Regions from separate parts of the Nonomuraea sp. NPDC003709 genome, predicted to be linked through region 2. Evidence: riboswitches for the same ligand, from Rfam matches in the RefSeq annotation. Region 2 holds a riboswitch; the other holds the start of a gene.
The links. A riboswitch is a leader RNA that binds a small molecule or an ion and turns the genes downstream of it on or off. The one in region 2 is predicted to bind glycine.

Region 1 (3,176 bases), on a different contig from region 2:
GCCCGGCTCGACGCTCGAGCCGACGTCGGGGAGCTGCACAAAGACGACGTCACCAAGAGATTCGGCGGCGAAGGCCGTGACGCCGATGGTCACGGTGAGGCCGTCGTCGAGGCCGGCCACCCACTCGTGCTCCTTGGTGTAGCTCAGGTCGTCAGGGATGTTGCTCACTTGTTCCTCCTGTAGAAGGGCAGCTCTACCAGGTCCATAGGTTCATGGCTGCCCCGGATGTCCACGGCCAGGCCTGACTCGGCCTCGGTGTCCACGTAGGCCATCGCGATGGGCCTGCCCATGCTCTGGGAGGGCGCACCGCTGGTGACCTCGCCGACGACGGCGCCGTCTTTGGTGACCGGGTAGCCGTGGCGCGGCACCCGGCGTCCCCGCGCGACCAGGCCGACGAGCCGGCGCCGGGGCGGGTCGTCCTTGATCGCCTCGAGCGCCGACCGGCCGACGAAGTCGCCCGGCTTGTCGAATTTCACCACCCTGCCCAGCCCCGCGTCGAACGGGGTCAGCTCGACGCCCAGTTCGTTGCCGTAGAGCGGCATGCCGGCCTCGAGCCTGAGGGTGTCGCGGCTGGACAGGCCGGCGGGCTTGAGGCCGTGCGGCTCGCCCGCCGCCATGAGCGCGTGCCAGAGCGGCGCCGCGTCCTGGTTGGCGACGAACAGCTCGAACCCGTCCTCGCCGGTGTAGCCGGTGCGGGCGATCAGCGCCTGCCGCCCGTCGACCAGGTCGGGCAGGCCCGCGTAGTACTTGAGCCCGTCGAGGTCGGCGTCGGTGAGCGTGGCGAGGATCTCCTGGGACCGGGGCCCCTGTACGGCGATCAGCGCGTACTGGTCCGACCGGTCCTCGACCAGCACGTCATACGCCTTCGACCGCTCAATCAGCTCTTTTGCTACTTTTTCGTAGTTCGAGGCGTTTGCCACGACCATGAACTCGTCGTCGTCGAGCCGGTAGACGATGAGGTCGTCGAGCACCCCGCCCCGCTCGTTGACGATCATCGTGTATCTGGCCCGCCCGGTCGCCAGCGCCGACAAATGGCCGACCAGCGCGTAGTCGAGCGCCTGCCCGGCCTGCGGCCCGGTCAGGAAGATTTCGCCCATGTGGGAGAGGTCGAACAGCCCGGCCGCCTGGCGAACGGCGTTGTGCTCCGCGGACTCGCTCCCGTACCGGAGCGGCATGAGCCACCCGGCGAAGTCGGTGAGCGTGGCGCCGAGGCTCTCGTGAACGTCTCGTAGCGGTGTTGGTCGTGACATTTGTCGCACCTCTGGACAGGATTGGATGCCAGCATCCTCCCCCTCTGTCATCGATGCCTGAGAGCTTCGCCCGAGTTTTGCCGGACTTTCACCTTCGGCGAGGCCCCGCGGGCCTGCTTTCCAGAGGTCACCAAAGGCCGTGCGGTCCTTTGCCTTGAGAGGTTTGCGGGGAGGGCTTGCTCCTTCAGGGGCCCTGACCGGCTGTCAGGGCGCTCTCCCGCACGGTTTCGCCGGTGATGTCCGTCAGCCTAGTGCCGCGATGGGGTTGTTGTCGCGTTCTGAGGACTCATGAACCACTCCGGGGGTCGCCGACGTCGAAGGGGTATGAATCGGCGAACGGCGGCCCTCGGCCTGCTGACCACCCTGGCCCTGGCGGGCTGCGGCGCGTCGGAGGCGGCGGCCCCACCCCGGTACGAGGCCAGCCTGACGGTGCTCGAAGGCGGCGGTCACGGGCCGCAGCTGTGCATGATGATCATGGAGTCGCTGCCCCCGCAGTGCGGCGGTCCGGACGTCGTCGGCTGGGACTGGAACAAGGTGGATCACCAGTCGCAGGGCGGCGTGAAGTGGGGCGACTACCGCGTCGTAGGCACCTGGGACGGCGCCCGGCTGACGCTCACCGAGCCGCCCGGCCCGTCCGCGAAGGCGGCCCCCGCTCGTCAGGTGGACTTCACCAGCCCGTGCCCGGCGCCGGAGGGCGGCTGGCGGCCCGTCGATCCCGCCAAGGCCACGCAGCAGGCGATGGAACAGGCGATGTCGCGGGCCGGCGCGGTCGAGGAGTTCGCGGGCGCCTGGATCGACCAGAGCTACATGGAGGGCAAGCCCGCGGAGTCACCCGAGGCCAACGACCCGCTGCGGCTGGTGCTCAACCTGAAGTTCACCGGCGACCTGTCCGGTCGTGAGGCGTGGATCCGCGAGGTGTGGGGCGGCGCGCTGTGCGTCAGCGGCGCGGCGCGCAGCGAGAGCGAGCTGCGGGAGATCCAGCGGGAGGTCGAGGCCGAGCTGGGCGGCGGTCTCGTCTCGGCCTCGACCAACGTGCTGCGCAACCAGGTGGACGTGCTGGTCTGGGTGGCCACCGACGAGCAGCGCCGCGGCATCGAGGCCAAGCACGGCGCCGGAGCCGTGGCGCTGGACGGCGTGCTCAAGCCGGTGGCGTGAGGCGCTCCGGCTGATCAGCAGGCCTCGACGAGTGCCTCGAAGAGGGCGCCGTCCTCGGCCGCCTCGGGGTGCCACTGCACGGCCACGGCGAAGGGGGCCGAGTTCAGCTCGACCGCCTCGATCGTGCCGTCGCCGGCGGTGGCGGTGACCGTGAGGCCGGGCGCGAGCCGGTCGATGGCCTGGTGGTGGTAGTGGGGGACGGTCACGGGCTCCGTGCCCAGCGCCTTGGCCAGGCGGCTGCCGGGGACGGGCGTGACGGGCAGCGGGCCGAACCGGCCGGGGGCGGGGGAGTGGCCGGTGTGCCCCACGACGTCGGGGAGGTGCTGGTGGAGGCTGCCTCCGAGGGCGACGTTGAGCACCTGGAGGCCGCGGCAGATGCCGAGGTACGGCAGGCCGGCGTCGAGGGCCGCCGTGATCAGCCCAAACTCCGCCTGATCCCGAAATTTGCGGATATAGCCGGTTTGATCCCCAGGCTCCTGCCCGTACCGGGCCGGGTCGACGTCCCCGCCACCGGCCAGGATCAGGCCGTCCAGGCGGCCGACGACCTGCGCGGGCTCGCCGGCCGGCGGCAGCACGATCGGCTGCCCGCCGGCGCGTACGACCTGCTCCACGTACATGTACGGCAGAAGCGCCACGGTCATGTCCCAGACCGTGAACTTCGCCGGCTCCACGTACGACGTGATGCCGATGACGGGACGCTGCACGATATGACCCCCGAGAAACCAGACCGGACCAGAGCTAGAGCGGCGTGACGTAGGCGCCGGAGATGCC
Region 2 (3,176 bases):
GACGACCAGGAAGACGAGGTGGAGAAGTTCAGAGAGTTCCTTGACACGATCACTCCCGAAGACTTCGGCAGGGCGGGGTAGGTATTTCGGTGCATTTACGCTTCACGACGCGCCGAGCCGGATCGTTGACTGAGCATGGTCACGGTCCTACGGTGCAAGTGAAACCCGTGGTCGCCCTTTACGAACCCCCAGATCAGGCCGCGGGATGAGAGAAAGCCGGAGGTCCGCGTGGCGGTCAGCAGCGGCGAGGGAAAGACGGCCGGCCAGGAAGATCCGGTTCGGCGCGAGAGCGCGCGGCAGCGTGCCGGAGAGCAGGGCCTGCTCTTCGACGAACAGCCGGCGTCGCTGCCGGCGGACATCGGATACCGCGGGCCGACGGCCTGCGCGGCGGCCGGCATCACCTACAGGCAGCTCGACTACTGGGCGCGCACGGGCCTCGTGGAGCCCACGATAAGAGCCGCGCAGGGCTCGGGCTCACAGCGGCTCTACAGCTTCCGGGACATCCTGGTGCTCAAGGTCGTCAAGCGGCTCCTCGACACCGGGGTGTCGCTGCAGCAGATCCGTACGGCCGTCCAGCATCTGCGTGACCGCGGGGTCGCCGACCTCGCGCAGATCACGCTCATGAGCGACGGTGTCAGCGTCTACGAGTGCACCTCGGCCGACGAGGTGATAGACCTGCTCCAAGGCGGTCAGGGCGTGTTCGGCATCGCGCTCGGCCGGGTCTGGCGAGAGGTCGAGGGCTCCCTCGCGGAGCTGCCGGGGGAACGAGCGGCGGTCGAGGACAGCGTCCCGGCCGACCACCCCGCTGACGAGCTCGCCCGCCGTCGCCGCGCGCGGCGCCTCAGCTAGCACACCCCCTTCTGCCGTGGGCCGCCGGACGCGGCCCACCGGGCAATCCGCACATAACGCATCGACGGGGAAATTCATGCGTAACGCGGAGGGTTGTAATCTAGGACAGCAAGGCTGACGACCCCGTGCGGGAGAGTCCCTGGGACCCGCGGGTCTCAGGGCGCCGAAGGAGCAACCCTCCCCGGAATCTCTCAGGCACCCTGTACCGCTCGGGTGAGGCAACTCTGGAAAGCAGGCGCGCCCGCCAGGCGCGCCTCACCGACGGTGCAAGCCCCGTTCCCGGGGTGAAGCTCTCAGGTCGCGGCGTCGCCGCGCTGACAGAGGGGGAGATCCGGCACTCGCCCGCGCCACGGCGCCGGTCTCCATAGCCTCAGGAGGCACTGTCCATGACCGACCTGTCAGCTCCGCCGTTCTCGTCCAGGCACATCGGCCCATCCGCGACCGAGCAGCAGCGCATGCTCGAGTCCGTGGGCTTCGAGTCCGTGGCGGATCTGGTGGCCGTGGCCGTCCCCGAGGCCATCAGGGCCAAGGACCGGCTCCAGCTGCCCGCCGCCGTCGGTGAGGCCGAGGCCATCGCCGAGCTGCGCGCCCTGGCCGGGCGCAACCGCGTGCTCACCTCCATGATCGGCCTGGGCTACCACGACACGATCACCCCCGCCGTCATCCGGCGCAACCTGCTGGAGAACCCGGGCTGGTACACCGCCTACACCCCGTACCAGCCGGAGATCTCGCAGGGCCGCCTCGAGGCGCTGCTGAACTTCCAGACCGTCGTCTCCGACCTGACGGGCCTGCCCGTCGCGGGCGCCTCCCTCCTCGACGAGGCCACGGCCGCCGCCGAGGCGATGACCCTGGCCCGCCGCTCGGGCAAGTCCAAGAGCAGCGTGTTCGTGGTGGACGCCGACGCGCTGCCGCAGACCAAGGCCGTGCTCGCCACCAGGGCCGAGCCCCTGGGCATCACGCTGGTGGAGCACTCCCTCGAGGGCGGGCTGCCCGAGTGTTTCGGCGTGCTCGTCCAGTACCCGGGCGCGTCCGGGCGGCTGCGCGACTTCCGCGCCGTGGCCGCCGCCGCGCACGAGGCGGGCGCGCTCGTCGTGGCCGCCGCCGACCTGCTGGCCCTCACCCTCGTGGCCGCGCCCGGCGAGCTGGGCGCCGACATCGCGATCGGCTCCTCGCAGCGGTTCGGGGTGCCGTTCGGGTTCGGCGGGCCGCACGCGGCCTACATGTCCGTACGCGAGGGCCTGCAGCGCCAGCTCCCCGGCCGCCTGGTGGGCGTGTCGGTGGACGCCGACGGCGACCCCGCGTACCGGCTGGCCCTGCAGACCCGCGAGCAGCACATCCGCCGCGAGAAGGCCACCAGCAACATCTGCACCGCGCAGGTGCTGCTCGCCGTCATCGCGAGCATGTACGCCGTCTACCACGGCCCCGAGGGGCTGCGCCGGATCGCCCACCGGGCGCACCGGCACGCCGTGGCCCTGGCCGACGGGCTGCGCCAGGCGGGCCTGGAGGTCGTGCACCGCGAGTTCTTCGACACCGTGCTCGTACGCGTGCCCGGCCGGGCCGCCGAAGTGGTCGCCGCCGCCGTCGAGCAGGGCGTGAACCTCTGGCGCGTCGACGACGACCACGTGTCGATCTCCTGCGACGAGAAGACCGGCGCCGCCGAGGTCGCCAAGGTGTGGGCCGCCTTCGGCGTCGAGCAGGCCGACGTGGCCCTGGACGCGGACGCGCTGCCCGCCTCGCTGGCGCGCGAGTCCGGCTACCTCACCCACCCGGTCTTCCACAGCCACCGCTCCGAGACCGCCATGCTGCGCTACCTGCGCAAGCTGCAGGACAAGGACATCGCGCTCGACCGCTCCATGATCCCGCTCGGCTCCTGCACGATGAAGCTGAACGCGACCACCGAGATGGAGCCGATCACCTGGCCCGAGTTCGCCGCGATCCACCCGTACGCGCCGGACGACCAGGCCGAGGGCTACCGCGAGCTGATCGGCACGCTGGAAAGCTGGCTGGCCGAGGTGACCGGCTACGACCGCGTCTCCATCCAGCCGAACGCCGGCTCGCAGGGCGAGTTCGCCGGGCTGCTGGCCATCCGCGCCTACCACCGTGCCAACGGGCACGGCGAGCGCGACGTCTGCCTCATCCCGTCCTCCGCCCACGGCACCAACGCCGCCAGCGCGATCATGGCGGGCATGCGGGTCGTGGTCGTGGCCTGCGACTCCGACGGCAACGTGGACCTGACCGACCTCGACGCCAAGATCGACAAGCACCGTGACGCGCTGGCCGCGATCATGGTGACCTACCCCTCGACGCACGGCGTGTACGAGGAGACG

Region 1: it holds a riboswitch for glycine, as region 2 does, so the genes downstream of both, gcvT (glycine cleavage system aminomethyltransferase GcvT) here and gcvP (aminomethyl-transferring glycine dehydrogenase) in region 2, are expected to answer to the same signal.

Annotation. Positions count from the first base shown of each region.
Region 1 is NZ_JBEXMW010000026.1:124,805-127,980, reverse strand. Features, by position in the region: gene gcvH (glycine cleavage system protein GcvH) at 1-168, opposite strand, end outside; gene gcvT (glycine cleavage system aminomethyltransferase GcvT) at 165-1,250, opposite strand; glycine riboswitch at 1,383-1,480, opposite strand; gene ABZX61_RS52430 (hypothetical protein) at 1,575-2,405, shown strand; gene ABZX61_RS52425 (gamma-glutamyl-gamma-aminobutyrate hydrolase family protein) at 2,420-3,109, opposite strand; gene ABZX61_RS52420 (3-oxoacyl-ACP reductase) at 3,144-3,176, opposite strand, start outside.
Region 2 is NZ_JBEXMW010000009.1:258,376-261,551, reverse strand. Features, by position in the region: gene ABZX61_RS27845 (bifunctional nuclease family protein) at 1-81, shown strand, start outside; gene ABZX61_RS27840 (MerR family transcriptional regulator) at 229-849, shown strand; glycine riboswitch at 968-1,067, shown strand; gene gcvP (aminomethyl-transferring glycine dehydrogenase) at 1,236-3,176, shown strand, end outside.